3 regions of the Streptomyces sp. SAI-135 genome follow, and region 3 is predicted to be linked to each of the others. Evidence: riboswitches for the same ligand, from Rfam matches in the RefSeq annotation. Region 3 holds a riboswitch; each other region holds the start of a gene.
The links. A riboswitch is a leader RNA that binds a small molecule or an ion and turns the genes downstream of it on or off. The one in region 3 is predicted to bind thiamine pyrophosphate.
Positions count from the first base shown of each region.

Region 1: linked by a shared signal. The riboswitch ahead of thiO (glycine oxidase ThiO) and the one ahead of thiC (phosphomethylpyrimidine synthase ThiC) in region 3 are both predicted to bind thiamine pyrophosphate.
Region 2: linked by a shared signal. The riboswitch ahead of M2163_RS34220 (thiamine ABC transporter substrate-binding protein) and the one ahead of thiC (phosphomethylpyrimidine synthase ThiC) in region 3 are both predicted to bind thiamine pyrophosphate.

Region 1 covers NZ_JARXYP010000002.1:2,683,415-2,687,865, forward strand. Annotated here, with positions in the region: gene M2163_RS16630 (FAD-dependent oxidoreductase) at 128-1,342, opposite strand; gene M2163_RS16635 (hypothetical protein) at 1,375-1,725, opposite strand; TPP riboswitch at 1,778-1,889, shown strand; gene thiO (glycine oxidase ThiO) at 1,887-3,044, shown strand; gene thiS (sulfur carrier protein ThiS) at 3,041-3,241, shown strand; gene M2163_RS16650 (thiazole synthase) at 3,245-4,039, shown strand; gene pknB (Stk1 family PASTA domain-containing Ser/Thr kinase) at 4,157-4,451, shown strand, end outside.
Region 2 covers NZ_JARXYP010000002.1:6,525,251-6,529,701, forward strand. Annotated here, with positions in the region: gene M2163_RS34210 (RelA/SpoT domain-containing protein) at 1-714, opposite strand, end outside; gene rlmN (23S rRNA (adenine(2503)-C(2))-methyltransferase RlmN) at 1,048-2,154, shown strand; TPP riboswitch at 2,178-2,285, shown strand; gene M2163_RS34220 (thiamine ABC transporter substrate-binding protein) at 2,282-3,364, shown strand; gene M2163_RS34225 (iron ABC transporter permease) at 3,409-4,451, shown strand, end outside.
Region 3 covers NZ_JARXYP010000002.1:4,652,887-4,657,337, forward strand. Annotated here, with positions in the region: partial or broken gene M2163_RS25525 (hypothetical protein) at 1-604, shown strand, start outside; gene thiC (phosphomethylpyrimidine synthase ThiC) at 733-2,511, opposite strand; TPP riboswitch at 2,504-2,693, opposite strand; gene M2163_RS25535 (YibE/F family protein) at 2,766-4,451, shown strand, end outside.

The DNA.
Region 1 (4,451 bases), 2.0 Mb from region 3:
CCAGATCCCAGCGGGGCCGCCGACAGACTCCGTCCGGCCGATCGCAGCGGAGCCCGGCGGGCCGGGCCGTCCGACCGCCCGCCAGTCCACGCCATGCGACCGCCCGGGCAACCGCCCGCGTCGCCCCCTACGCCGTCGCCGCCTTCAGGGGCCTTGCCGGGTCCACCAGCAGTTGCGGGTTCATCTCCGTGCCCGCCTCGATCAGGCGGCGGCCCTGGGCCAGGTCGCGTGGGCGGCCCACGGCGAGGAGGGCCACCAGGCGGTTCTCGCGCAGCCAGCACACCGTCCAGGCGGGACCGGACGGCTCGCCGCGCCACAGGGTCGTGTCGGCGGAGGCGTGGTGGCCGACGTACTGGACGAAGCGGCCGAACTGCTCGGACCAGAAGTACGGGACCGGGTCGTAGACCGTGGGCGTCTCGCCCAGGATGTCGGCGGCCACCGTGCGGGGGCCCTGGAGGGCGTTGTCCCAGTGGTGGACCAGCAGGCGCTCGCCGTACCGGCGCGAGGGGAAGGAGGCGCAGTCGCCGACCGCGTAGACGTCCGGTACGGACGTGCGCAGCCGGTCGTCGGCGACGACCTCGCGGTGGGCGCCGAGCTCGATGCCCGAGCCGGCGAGCCAGGCCGTGGCGGGCCGGGCGCCGATCCCGACCACGACGGCCCCCGCGGCCAGCCGGGAGCCGTCGTCCAGGACGACCGCGCCGGGCTCGACGCGCTCCACGCGCGCGTGGGTGCGCAGGTCGGCCCCCGCGTCCGCGTACCAGGAGGTCATCGGCGCGGCCACCTCGGCGGGCAGCGCGCCGGCGAGCGGCCGGTCGGCGGCCTCCACGACCGTCACCGCGCAGCCCGCCTCGCGCGCGGCGGTGGCGAACTCGGCGCCGATCCAGCCCGCGCCGACGACCACGATGTCGTGCTGCCGGGCGAGCACGGGCCGCAGCCGCTCGGCGTCGTCCAGCGTGCGCAGCAGATGCACCCCGGGCACGCCCTCGGTGCCCGGCAGCCGGATCGGTTCGGCGCCGGTGGCGAGGACCAGGACGTCGTACGGGAAAGGCCCGGTCTCTGTGTCCAGTTCGTGTGCCTCGGGGCGCACGCCCAGCACCTCGCGGCCGAGCAGCAGTTCGATGCCGAGGGCCTCGAAGTCCACGTCGAAGGCGGAACCCTCGGCCTTGCCCAGCAGGACGGCCTTGGAGAGCGGCGGGCGGTCGTACGGCTGATGGGGTTCCGCGCCGATCAGGGTGACGGTTCCCGTGAAGCCCTGTTCGCGCAGGGCGACCGCGGTCTGGACCCCCGCCATGCCCGCGCCGACCACGACCACCCGCCGCTGCGCCTGCGTCTGCTCGCTCATTTGATCACCATAGTCAGCTGACAATCAGTCAGTCAGGAGTCGTGCGCAGTGACCTGCTCCACAACGCTCGTCCCGCTGCCCGGCTGCGACTCCCACTCCCACGTCTCCTCCAGCCGCACCCGGCCGTCGGGAAGCTCCACGACCGTCGAGACGCAGTGCCCGGAGGAGGTCGTCCCGTCCTGCTTGAGCTGGACGTACCGGAAGTCGAGCCGGTCCCCCGCGCGCGTGCCGACGAGATGTCCGCGCACGACGTCACCGCCCGCGTACTCGGCCCAGATCTCCCCGTCCTTCTCGTGGTAGGCGAACCGGGTCCGCGTACCCACCTGACCTGGGGCCTGATCGGCCACCGGGGCGAGGACGAGGCCGTCGAGCGAGCGGGGCATGGTGGAAGGCTCCCTTACAGAGGCACACGGGCACGGGCTAGGGTGGCCAACGTAGAGCACTCGCGGGAGCCCGGACGCACCGGGCTGAGAGGGAGGCTGGCGGCCTCCGACCGTACGAACCTGATCCGGGTCATGCCGGCGAAGGGAGGGGCTGGACGCCCATGTCCTCACGTACGTCAGACGTCCTCGTCGTCGGGGGCGGCATCATCGGCCTGGTCACGGCCTGGCGGGCCGCACAGCGCGGTCTGAGCACGGCCGTCGTGGACCCCGAACCGGGCGGCGGGGCCGCCCAGGTGGCCGCCGGGATGCTGGCCGCCGTCACCGAACTGCACTACGGCGAGCAGACCCTGCTGGGCCTGAACCTCGCCTCCGCCCACCGCTATCCGGCCTTCGCGGCGGAGCTCACCGAGCTGACCGGACACGACCTCGGCTACCGCCGCTGCGGCACACTCGCCGTCGCCCTGGACGCCGACGACCGCGCCCACCTGCGCGAACTGCACGCGCTCCAGCGGCAGTCGGGGCTGGAGTCGGAGTGGCTGTCCGGACGGGAGTGCCGGCGTCTGGAGCCGATGCTCGCGCCGGGCGTACGGGGCGGGCTGCGGGTGGACGGTGACCACCAGATCGATCCGCGCCGACTCACGCGCGCGTTGCTGGCCGCGTGCGAGCGGGCGGGTGTGACGTTCCACCGCGCGTGGGCGCACCGTCTGCGTGTCGTACGGGACCGGGCCGCCGGGATCGCCACCACGGACGGCGAGGAACTGGGGGCGGACCAGGTGGTGCTCGCCGCCGGAAGCCTCAGCGGCCGTCTGGAAGGGGTCCCTGAGGCCCTGCTGCCTCCTGTGCGGCCCGTGAAAGGGCAGGTGCTGCGCCTGACCGTGCCGCAGCGCCACGCGCCCTTCCTGAGCCGCACCGTGCGGGCCGTCGTGCGCGGCAGCCAGGTCTACCTGGTCCCCCGCGAGAGCGGCGAGCTGGTGATCGGCGCGACCAGCGAGGAACTGGGCTGGGACACCACGGTGACCGCGGGCGGGGTGTACGAGCTGCTGCGGGACGCACACGAACTGGTCCCCGGCATCACCGAGCTGCCGCTGACGGAGACCCGCGCGGGACTGCGCCCGGGCTCCCCGGACAACGCCCCGCTGCTCGGCCCGACGGAGCTGCCCGGTCTCCTGCTGGCCACCGGGCACTACCGCAACGGCGTGCTGCTGACGCCGGTCACCGGGGACGCGCTGGCCCACGCGCTGACCACCGGTGAACTGCCGGAGGTGGCCCGCCCGTTCACCCCGAGGCGTTTCCTGGAGTCCGTGGAGCAGCCCGCATGAACATCTCCGTCAACGGGGAGCCGCGCCAGTTCGCCCCCGGCACGGCTCTCGACACCGTCGTGCGGGCGCTGACGCCCGCGCCCTCCGGGGTGGCCGCCGCGCTCAACGAGACCGTCGTCCCGCGCGCCCAGTGGCCCTCGACCTCCCTCGCCGAGGGAGACCGCGTGGAAGTCCTCACCGCCGTCCAAGGAGGCTGACCCATGGCCGACGATCCCTTCGTCCTCGGCGGCACGTCCCTCTCGTCCCGGCTGATCATGGGCACGGGCGGGGCGCCCAGCCTGGAGGTGCTGGAGCGGGCCCTGGTCGCCTCCGGCACCGAGCTGACGACGGTCGCGATGCGGCGGGTGAACCCCTCGGTGCACGGCTCGGTGCTGTCCGTGCTGGAGAAGCTCGGCATCCGGGTGCTGCCCAACACCGCGGGCTGTTTCACCGCCGGGGAGGCCGTCCTGACGGCCCGTCTCGCGCGCGAGGCGCTCGGCACCGACCTGGTGAAGCTGGAGGTCATCGCCGACGAGCGCACCCTGCTGCCGGACCCCATAGAGCTGCTGGACGCGGCGGAGACCCTGGTCGACGACGGGTTCACGGTGCTGCCGTACACGAACGACGACCCGGTGCTGGCCCGCAAGCTGGAGGACGCGGGCTGCGCGGCGATCATGCCGCTGGGCTCGCCGATCGGCTCGGGCCTCGGTATCCGCAACCCGCACAACTTCCAGCTGATCGTCGAGCACGCGCGCGTGCCCGTGATCCTGGACGCGGGGGCGGGCACGGCGTCGGACGCGGCGCTGGCGATGGAACTGGGGTGCGCGGGTGTGATGCTCGCCTCGGCGGTGACGCGGGCACAGGAGCCGGAGCTGATGGCGCACGCGATGCGGCACGCGGTGGAGGCGGGCCGGCTGGCCCACCGGGCGGGGCGCATCCCCCGGCGGCATTTCGCCGAGGCGTCGTCCCCCGTGGAAGGCAGGGCCGTACTGGATCCGGAACGCCCGGCATTCTGAACACGCGTTCGATCCGGGACACGGGCAGGTGCGACCTCCGTCACAGGTCAGCTGCAGTACACCCCTGTGGCCGCCGAACCGGATGGACTGTCAGCCGCGGCTCGTACACTCGCCTGCGTGGATACGACGCTTCAGGACCCGCTGGTCGGGCAGGTGCTCGACGGCCGCTATCGCGTGGACGCGCGCATCGCGGTCGGCGGGATGGCCACGGTCTACCGGGCCCTGGACACCCGCCTGGACCGCGTGCTCGCGCTCAAGGTGATGCACCCCGCGCTGGCGGCGGACGGGACCTTCGTCGAGCGGTTCATCCGGGAGGCCAAGTCCGTCGCCCGGCTCGCCCACCCCAACGTGGTGCAGGTCTTCGACCAGGGCACCGACGGGCCGTACGTCTATCTCGCCATGGAGTACGTCG
Region 2 (4,451 bases), 1.9 Mb from region 3:
CTCGTTCAGAATCTTCCCCGCCTGGCTCAGCAGATATGCGGCCAATTCGTAGTGGTTGAGGAATCGTCCACTTCTGGCGACTCGATTCTTACTCGCTTCTTGCAGCATTTTGAGCGACATCTCGCCAGCGATCACCAGACCATTGAGTTGGTCTAGGATCGCCTTTTCTGCGTCGGACAATTCGCCCGACAGTGGCTTATAGTCGAGATCATGCTCAACCTCTGACCATGCGTGCATAAGTACTGAAGCGACCTGCACTTCGACACGCGCCTTCGCGTATCGCTTATCCAAATCGACTAGCTCGCGTTCCTTGAGCCTAACTCGATAGTGGGTTGCCGAATATCCGGAGAACTCTTTTCCGGGTGGCCTCTCGTTCGATTCAGGAAAATCCTTCTTCTCCGTCACGTCGAGCAGGCGATTGACGGCTTTTTCTACCTGGTCTTGTTCACCTGGGAAATAGAGCGCGATGCGGACGCCCGCCAGATCGACGATATCGTCGTAGACGTCTTCTACATTCGTGTACTTCTTTTTAGGTGCTCGTTGGCGGCACTTTTCTTCTAGGCGCTTGATGTCCTTCGCGCGGTGAGTGACGATACAGCGGACACCTGACTCCTTGAGGTCTCTTTCCAGGGCTTGAGCAACTAGTTCTGCTGCCCGGTTGTAGAAGTCGTACTCCTTTGCATAGCGTGCAAGGAAGTGATCAACGATTTCCATGGCTCCCCCACAGGCACAGCTTCAGCTTTTCGGTTCTGCTCCTACGCGTACACGTAGGATGCCGTAAGGAGGGGCTGGCGCGGAGGGTGAACGCCCTACAAGGTGCCCTTGTACGGCTGACCTACGCCAGCTCGAAGCGGAGGTCACGGTCAAGTTCCCTCTGAGCGGAGAGTCGCGTGCCGCAGATTGTGCCCGCGACCGCTGAGCCAGCCCCCTGGGCCGTCCCTGGGCCGTCCGAAGCCAGCCAACGCCGACAGACGGTACCCACGGGTGACCACCCCCACCCCGCTCCGGCCTGGGCCCCCGCCGTTGATCTGCCACACTGGAAGGGTTATGCCTGCACCCGGAGAACTCACTTTCGTCGCCCCCCGCGGAGCCAAGAAGCCGCCGCGGCATCTCGCTGATCTCACTCCTGCCGAGCGCAAGGAGGTCGTGGCCGGGATCGGGGAGAAGCCGTTTCGTGCCAAGCAGCTCTCGCAGCACTACTTCGCGCGGTACGCGCACGACCCGGCGGAGTGGACGGACATCCCGGCCGGCTCGCGCGGCAAGCTGCAGGAGGCGTTGCTTCCCGAGCTCATGACCGTCGTACGGCATCTGTCGACCGACCAGGGGACCACGCGCAAGACGCTGTGGCGGCTGTTCGACGGGACGCTCGTGGAGTCGGTGCTGATGCGGTACCCGGACCGGGTGACCATGTGCATCAGTTCGCAGGCCGGCTGCGGGATGAACTGTCCCTTCTGCGCCACCGGGCAGGCGGGGCTGGACCGGAATCTGTCCACCGCCGAGATCGTCCACCAGATCGTCGACGGGATGCGGGCGCTGCGGGACGGGGAGGTTCCGGGGGGACCGGCGCGGCTCTCCAACATCGTCTTCATGGGGATGGGCGAGCCGCTCGCCAACTACAAGCGGGTGACGCAGTCCATCCGCGCGCTCACCGATCCCGCCCCCGACGGGCTCGGGCTGTCGCAGCGCGGCATCACTGTGTCGACCGTCGGGCTCGTGCCGGCCATTCACCGGTTCGCCGACGAAGGGTTCAAGTGCCGGCTCGCGATCTCCCTGCACGCCCCCGACGACGAGCTGCGCGACACCCTCGTCCCCGTGAACACACGGTGGAAGGTGCGCGAGGTCCTCGACGCCGGGTTCGAGTACGTCGAGAAGTCCGGGCGGCGGCTCAGCATCGAGTACGCGCTCATCCGGGACATCAATGACCAGGCGTGGCGCGGGGACCGGCTCGGGCGGCTGCTCAAGGGCAAGCCCGTGCACGTCAATCTCATCCCCCTGAACCCCACCCCGGGGTCGAAGTGGACGGCCTCCCGGCCCGAGGACGAGAAGGCGTTCGTCGAGGCCATCGCCGCCCATGGCGTGCCGGTGACGATCCGGGACACCCGTGGTCAGGAGATCGACGGGGCCTGTGGTCAGCTCGCCGCCACCGAGCGGTAGTCTGACGTTCGTACGTACATCTGCATATCCGACAGGGGAGCGCGACAGCGCTGAGAGTGCGGCGATCGGGCCGCAGACCCTCTGAACCTCGCCCAGGTCATTCTGGGTAGGAAGTTCGGTCATCACCGTGAACAACAAGAAGTTCTTCGCTGCCGTCGTCGGCCTCGGCCTGGTCACGCTGTCCGCGTGCGGATCCTCGTCCGACGACAGCACCGGCTCCGGCTCCGGCTCCGGCTCCAAGACCGTCACCCTGGTCAGCCACGACTCCTGGGCGGTCTCCAAGAACGTCCTCGCCGACTTCGAGAAGAAGTCCGGCTACAAGGTCAAGGTCCTGGAGGACGGCGACGCCGGGCAGGCCGTCAACAAGGCCATCCTCACCAAGGACAACCCGCAGGGCGACGTCTTCTTCGGCGTCGACAACACCCTGCTCTCCCGCGCGCTCGACAACGGGCTCTTCCAGTCCTACGAGGCCAAGGGCGCCGACACGATCAAGGCGGGGTACCGCGTCGACGGCGACAAGGTCACCCCTGTCGACACCGGCGACATCTGCGTCAACTACGACAAGGCCTGGTTCACCGAGCACAAGCTCCAGCCGCCGACGTCGTACGACGATCTGATCAAGCCCGCCTACAAGAACCTCCTCGTCACCGAGAACGCCTCCACCTCTTCGCCGGGCCTCGGCTTCTTGCTCGGGACCGCCGCGAAGTACGGGGATGGAGGCTGGGAGGGCTACTGGGCGAAGCTCAAGGACAACGGCGTCAAGGTCGTCGACGGCTGGGAGCAGGCCTACAACGAGGAGTTCTCCGGGTCGGCCGGAGGCAAGAAGGCCAAGGCCGACCGGCCGCTCGTCGTCTCGTACGCCTCCTCGCCGCCCGCCGAGGTGATCTACGCCGACCCGAAGCCCACCACCGCGCCCACCGGGGTCGCGGACGGCACCTGCTTCCGGCAGACCGAGTACGCCGGGCTGCTCAGCAACGCCGAGAACAGCAAGGGCGGCAAGGCGCTCCTGGACTTCCTGCTCACCAAGGAGTTCCAGGAGGACATGCCGCTCAACATGTTCGTGTACCCGGTCGTCGAGGGCGCCCAGGTGCCCGCCGAGTTCACGAAGTACGGTCCGCAGGCCAAGGATCCCGAGACCATGGACCCGGCGAAGATCGCCGACCACCGTGACGACTGGGTCAAGTCGTGGACCTCGCTGGTTCTGAAGTAAGGCCCCGCAAGCCCCTCCACAACGCGGCGGCGCGGCTCGCACTCGTGGCCGTGCCCGTCGCGTTCTTCGCCGTCTTCTTCGCCTATCCCGTCGCCGCGATCGTCACGCGCGGGCTCAAGGCCGGCGGGACCTGGCAGTTCGGCCGGATCACCGAGGTCCTCGCCCAGCCGGACATCCGGCACGTGCTGTGGTTCACCACCTGGCAGGCGCTCGCCTCCACTGCGCTCACGCTCCTGATCGCGCTCCCCGGCGCGTACGTCTTCGCGCGCTTCGACTTCCCCGGCAAGCAGCTCCTGCGGGCCGTGGTCACCGTCCCCTTCGTGCTGCCGACGGTCGTCGTCGGCACGGCCTTCCTGGCGTTGGTCGGCCGCGGCGGGCTGCTGGACGAGTGGTGGGGCGTACGGCTGGACACCACCGTGTGGGCGATCCTGCTCGCGCACGTCTTCTTCAACTACGCGGTGGTCGTACGGACCGTCGGCGGATTGTGGGCCCAGCTGGACCCGCGCCAGGAGGAGGCCGCGCGCATGCTGGGCGCGTCCCGGCTCAGGGCCTGGCGGACGGTCACCCTGCCCGCCCTCGCGCCCGCCGTGGCCGCTGCCGCGCTGATGGTCTTCCTGTTCACGTTCACCTCCTTCGGAGTCGTGCAGATCCTCGGCGGGCCGACCTTCTCGACCCTGGAAGTGGAGATCTACCGGCAGACCTCCGAGATCTTCGACCTGTCCACGGCCGCCGTGCTGACGCTGATCCAGTTCGTCGCGGTGGGCGCGGTCCTCGCCGTGCACGCGTGGACCGTGCGGCGCCGGGAGACCGCGCTGCGGCTCGTGGACGCGTCCGTGACTGCCCGGCGGCCGCGCGGGGCGGGGGAGTGGGGGCTGCTGGCCGGGGTCGTCGCGATCATCGCCGTACTCCTTCTCCTGCCGCTCGCCGTCCTCGTCCAGCGGTCGCTCGGCGCCCCCGACTTCGGCTACTACCGGGCGCTGACCGGCGCCGACGGCGGGGTCTTCCTCGTCGCGCCGATCGAGGCGGTCGGGAACTCCCTGGAGTACGCCCTCGTCGCGACCGCCATCGCGGTGGCGGTCGGGGGGCT
Region 3 (4,451 bases):
GTCGTCCGTGCACGAACCCGGCCCCGCCGAGTCGGGCACGGGTGCGATGGGGCTCGCCACCACCATGGGAGAGGTCGCCGAGACCGCCGGTGCGGGCGCCGTCGCCGTCGCCGCCGTCCTGACGCCCGTCCTCGCCGGAATCGCCGCGGCGATCTTCCTGCTCGTGGGCTACATCCTCCAGATGCTCAGCCCCCCGCCGGCGTTCGCCCACGCGATGATCACTATCGGATGGGTGTTCGGCGCGCTGACCGCGGCCGCCATCCTGGTCGCCGCCGTCGGCCTGCTGATCACCGCGCTGCGCAACCGGCCCTCGCCGGACGCGGGGTACGGCGAGCTCAGCGAGGAGGTGGCACGGGCCAGGGACGACTGGCGCGAGGCGCTGCTGGAACGGGGTCTCCTCCCCTTCCTCAGGGAGGCCCTGGCCGACCCCGGCACCGCCGCACTGCACCACACGGCACCACCCGCACCGACCAGCCGGATGCCCAGCCTCGGCTACGACCGCCCCGGCTTCAGCAGTCCGGACGACGGAGCCTCCGGTGCCCGTCCGAGCTTCACCAGCCCGGACTACACCAGCCCGGACTTCGGGGGGCCGGAGCACCAGCCGGGAGTAGCACCCGGCACAGCCCCTCGGCTTGCGCCCCCACCACGGGGAGCGCAAGCCGAAGACCCGGCCGCGGGCCACTCGCCGACGGTTCACCCGCTGACGGTTCGGCCGTCGACGGTTTGGCCTTCTCAGTCGGTGATCGGCAGATAGACCCGGTTGCCCGCCGCCGCGAACTCCTTCGACTTCTGGGCCATGCCCTCCTCGATCTCCTCCTGACTGTCGCCGTGGCGTCGGCGGATGTCCTGGGAGATCTTCATCGAGCAGAACTTCGGCCCGCACATGGAGCAGAAGTGAGCCGTCTTGGCCGGTTCGGCCGGGAGGGTCTCGTCGTGGAACTCCCGGGCCGTGTCGGGGTCGAGGGCCAGGTTGAACTGGTCCTCCCAACGGAATTCGAACCGAGCGTCGGAGAGGGCGTCGTCCCACTCCTGGGCGCCCGGGTGTCCCTTGGCGAGGTCGGCCGCGTGGGCGGCGATCTTGTAGGTGATGACCCCCGTCTTGACGTCGTCCCGGTTGGGCAGGCCCAAGTGCTCCTTGGGCGTGACGTAGCAGAGCATCGCCGTGCCCCACCATGCGATCATCGCGGCGCCGATGCCGGAGGTGATGTGGTCGTAGGCCGGCGCGACGTCGGTGGTCAGCGGGCCGAGCGTATAGAACGGAGCTTCATCGCAGATCTCCTGCTGAAGGTCGATGTTCTCCTTGATCTTGTGCATCGGGACATGCCCCGGGCCCTCGATCATGGTCTGTACGTTGAAACGCTTCGCGATCCGGTTGAGTTCCCCGAGCGTGCGCAACTCCGCGAACTGCGCCTCGTCGTTGGCGTCCGCGATCGAACCGGGCCGGAGGCCGTCTCCCAGCGAGTACGTGACGTCGTAGGCGGCGAGGATCTCGCACAGTTCCTCGAAGTTCTCGTACAGGAACGACTCCTTGTGGTGCGCCAGGCACCAGGCCGCCATGATCGAGCCACCACGCGAGACGATGCCCGTCTTGCGGTTGGCCGTCAGCGGTACGTACGGCAGGCGCACGCCCGCGTGGACCGTCATGTAGTCCACGCCCTGCTCGGCCTGCTCGATGACCGTGTCCTTGTAGATCTCCCAGGTCAGTTCCTCGGCGCGGCCGTCCACCTTCTCCAGCGCCTGGTAGAGCGGCACCGTGCCGATGGGGACGGGGGAGTTGCGCAGCACCCACTCACGGGTGGTGTGGATGTTGCGGCCGGTCGACAGGTCCATGACCGTGTCGGCGCCCCAGCGGGTCGCCCAGGTCATCTTCTCGACCTCCTCCTCGATGGAGGAGGTCACCGCGGAGTTGCCGATGTTGGCGTTGACCTTCACCAGGAACCGCTTGCCGATGATCATCGGCTCGATCTCCGGGTGGTTCACGTTCGCCGGGAGGACCGCTCGGCCCGCCGCGATCTCCTCCCGAACGACCTCGGGAGAGACGTTCTCCCGGATGGCCACGTACTCCATCTCGGGGGTGATCTCGCCGCGGCGTGCGTAGGCGAGCTGGGTGACCGCCTGGCCGTCACGGCTACGGCGCGGCTGGCGGGACCGCCCCGGGAAGACAGCGTCGAGGTTACGCAGGCCGCCCCGGGGCGAGGTGTGCTTGATCCCGTCGTCCTCGGGGCGCACGGGACGGCCCGCGTACTCCTCGGTGTCCCCACGGGCGATGATCCAGTTCTCCCGCAGTGGCACGAGGCCCCGGCGGACGTCCGTCTCGGTGAGCGGATCGGTGTACGGGCCCGACGTGTCGTACAGCGTGACCGACTGCCCGTTGGTGAGGTGCACCTGGCGGACCGGCACCCGCAGATCGGGGCGTGAGCCCTCGATGTACGCCTTGTGCCAGCCGATGGACTTCCCGGCCTCCGCGTCGAGCTGGTCGGAGGCAGGCGTGCGCGCGTCCTTGTTGGTCATGAGACCTACTCCCTACGCCGGCATTACCCGGTAACAGGTTCGGCGGTCGACGCAGCGGTTTCCGTCTGCCGACATTTCGTGGGGAACGTCACTCGCTGGAGATGACGTTCCACGTGAAACATCGCTGGGACGGAGGTCAGCGCCCTCTCAGCCCGGTGCTCCGAGCTCCCGCGTGTACAAAAGGTGGCTCCACGCTAGCGTCAATTCGGGCGCGGTGAACAGGGGGCCCCTGTCGTTCTTGCGATGATCGGGCGGTGACCACGACGCATCAGCCCCCGTACCCGCCCCCCGAGCCCCCGCGCCGACCGGGCTCCGGAAACGGCCCTGGGCCCGGTACAGGACACGGCCCTGGCAGCGGCTCCCGTGACGGCTTCGGAGACGGCCGGGGCTTCGGAGACGGCCGGGGCTTCGGCGGGAGCGGGACCGATGGAGTCGGCGGAGCCGGTGGAAACGGCGGGGTCGGCGGCTGGCACGAGCATGAGCAGGGGCAGCGGCAGGGGTCCGGTGGCGGACGTGGTGGTGGTCCCGGGTACGGCCAGGGTCACGGCCACGATCAGGGCGCGGGTCGTGCCGGCCAGGGCAGCGTCGGCGGTCCGGGGGGCGGCGGGGGTCACGGTGGTGAGGGGCAGGGCTATGGCCCCGGCGACGGGCGTGGGCACGGCGACGGACATGGGCACGGTCCCGGGGACGGCCACGGGCATGGGAGCGGGCCCGGTTCCGGCGGTGGGCACGGCCACTCGCACGGCCATGGTCACGGGCCGGCGGCTCCCGTCTCCAAACACCTGCGCAAGGTCATCGCAGCCATCCTGATCCCGTTCGGGGCGGCCGTCCTGGTGGGGCTCTTCGTGCTCTGGCCCGGCGGAGCCCCGGCGCACGAGCGCACCGGCGTCGGCTTCGACCGGCAGACCCAGCAGGCCACGGTCAGCAAGGTCGTGAGCGTCAGCTGCAAGTCGGTGAACGCCTCGGGGGAGACCCCGACCGGGGACACCTCCACGGCCGAGGGCTCGTCCGCCCAGCAGCAGGCGAACGGCACCTGCAAGAAGGCGACGATCCGGGTCGACACCGGCCAGGACAAGGGCCGCACCTTCACCGAGATCGTCCAGCCGGACCAGACACGGCAGTTGCACGAGGGCCAGAAGGTCGTGGTCGCCTACGAGCCCTCGGCGCCCAGGGATCTGCAGTACTCGGTCGCCGACGTGAACCGCAGGTTCCCAATGGGTCTGCTCGCCGGCATCTTCGCGCTCGCCGTGGTGGTCGTCGGGCGGCTGCGCGGAGTCATGGCGCTGGTCGCATTGGCCATCAGCTTCATGGTGCTGAACTTCTTCATCCTGCCCGCGATTCTCCAGGGCTCGAACCCGCTGGTCGTGGCGGTGATCGGGTCGAGCGCCATCATGCTGATCGCCCTTTACATGTGTCACGGTCTGTCCGCCCGCACCTCAGTGGCGGTGCTGGGCACGTTGATCTCCCTGTTGCTGATCGGCGTCCTCGGCTCGGCGTTCATCGACTGGGCCGCGCTGACCGGCAACACGGACGACAACACCGGGCTCATCCACGGGCTCTATCCGACGATCGACATGAGCGGTCTGCTGCTCGCCGGCGTCATCATCGGCTCGCTCGGTGTCCTCGACGACGTGACGGTCACGCAGACCTCGGCGGTCTGGGAGCTGCACGAGGCCAACCCGACGATGGGCTGGCGCGGGCTGTACCGCGCGGGTATCCGGATCGGCCGCGACCACATCGCATCCGTCGTCAACACGCTCGTCCTCGCCTACGCCGGTGCCGCGCTGCCGCTGCTGCTGCTCTTCTCCATCGCGCAGTCCAGCGTGGGGACCGTCGCCAACAGCGAGTTGGTCGCGGAGGAGATCGTGCGCACGCTGGTCGGCTCGATCGGCCTTGTCGCCTCGGTGCCGGTCACCACGGCCCTCGCGGCCCTCGTGGTC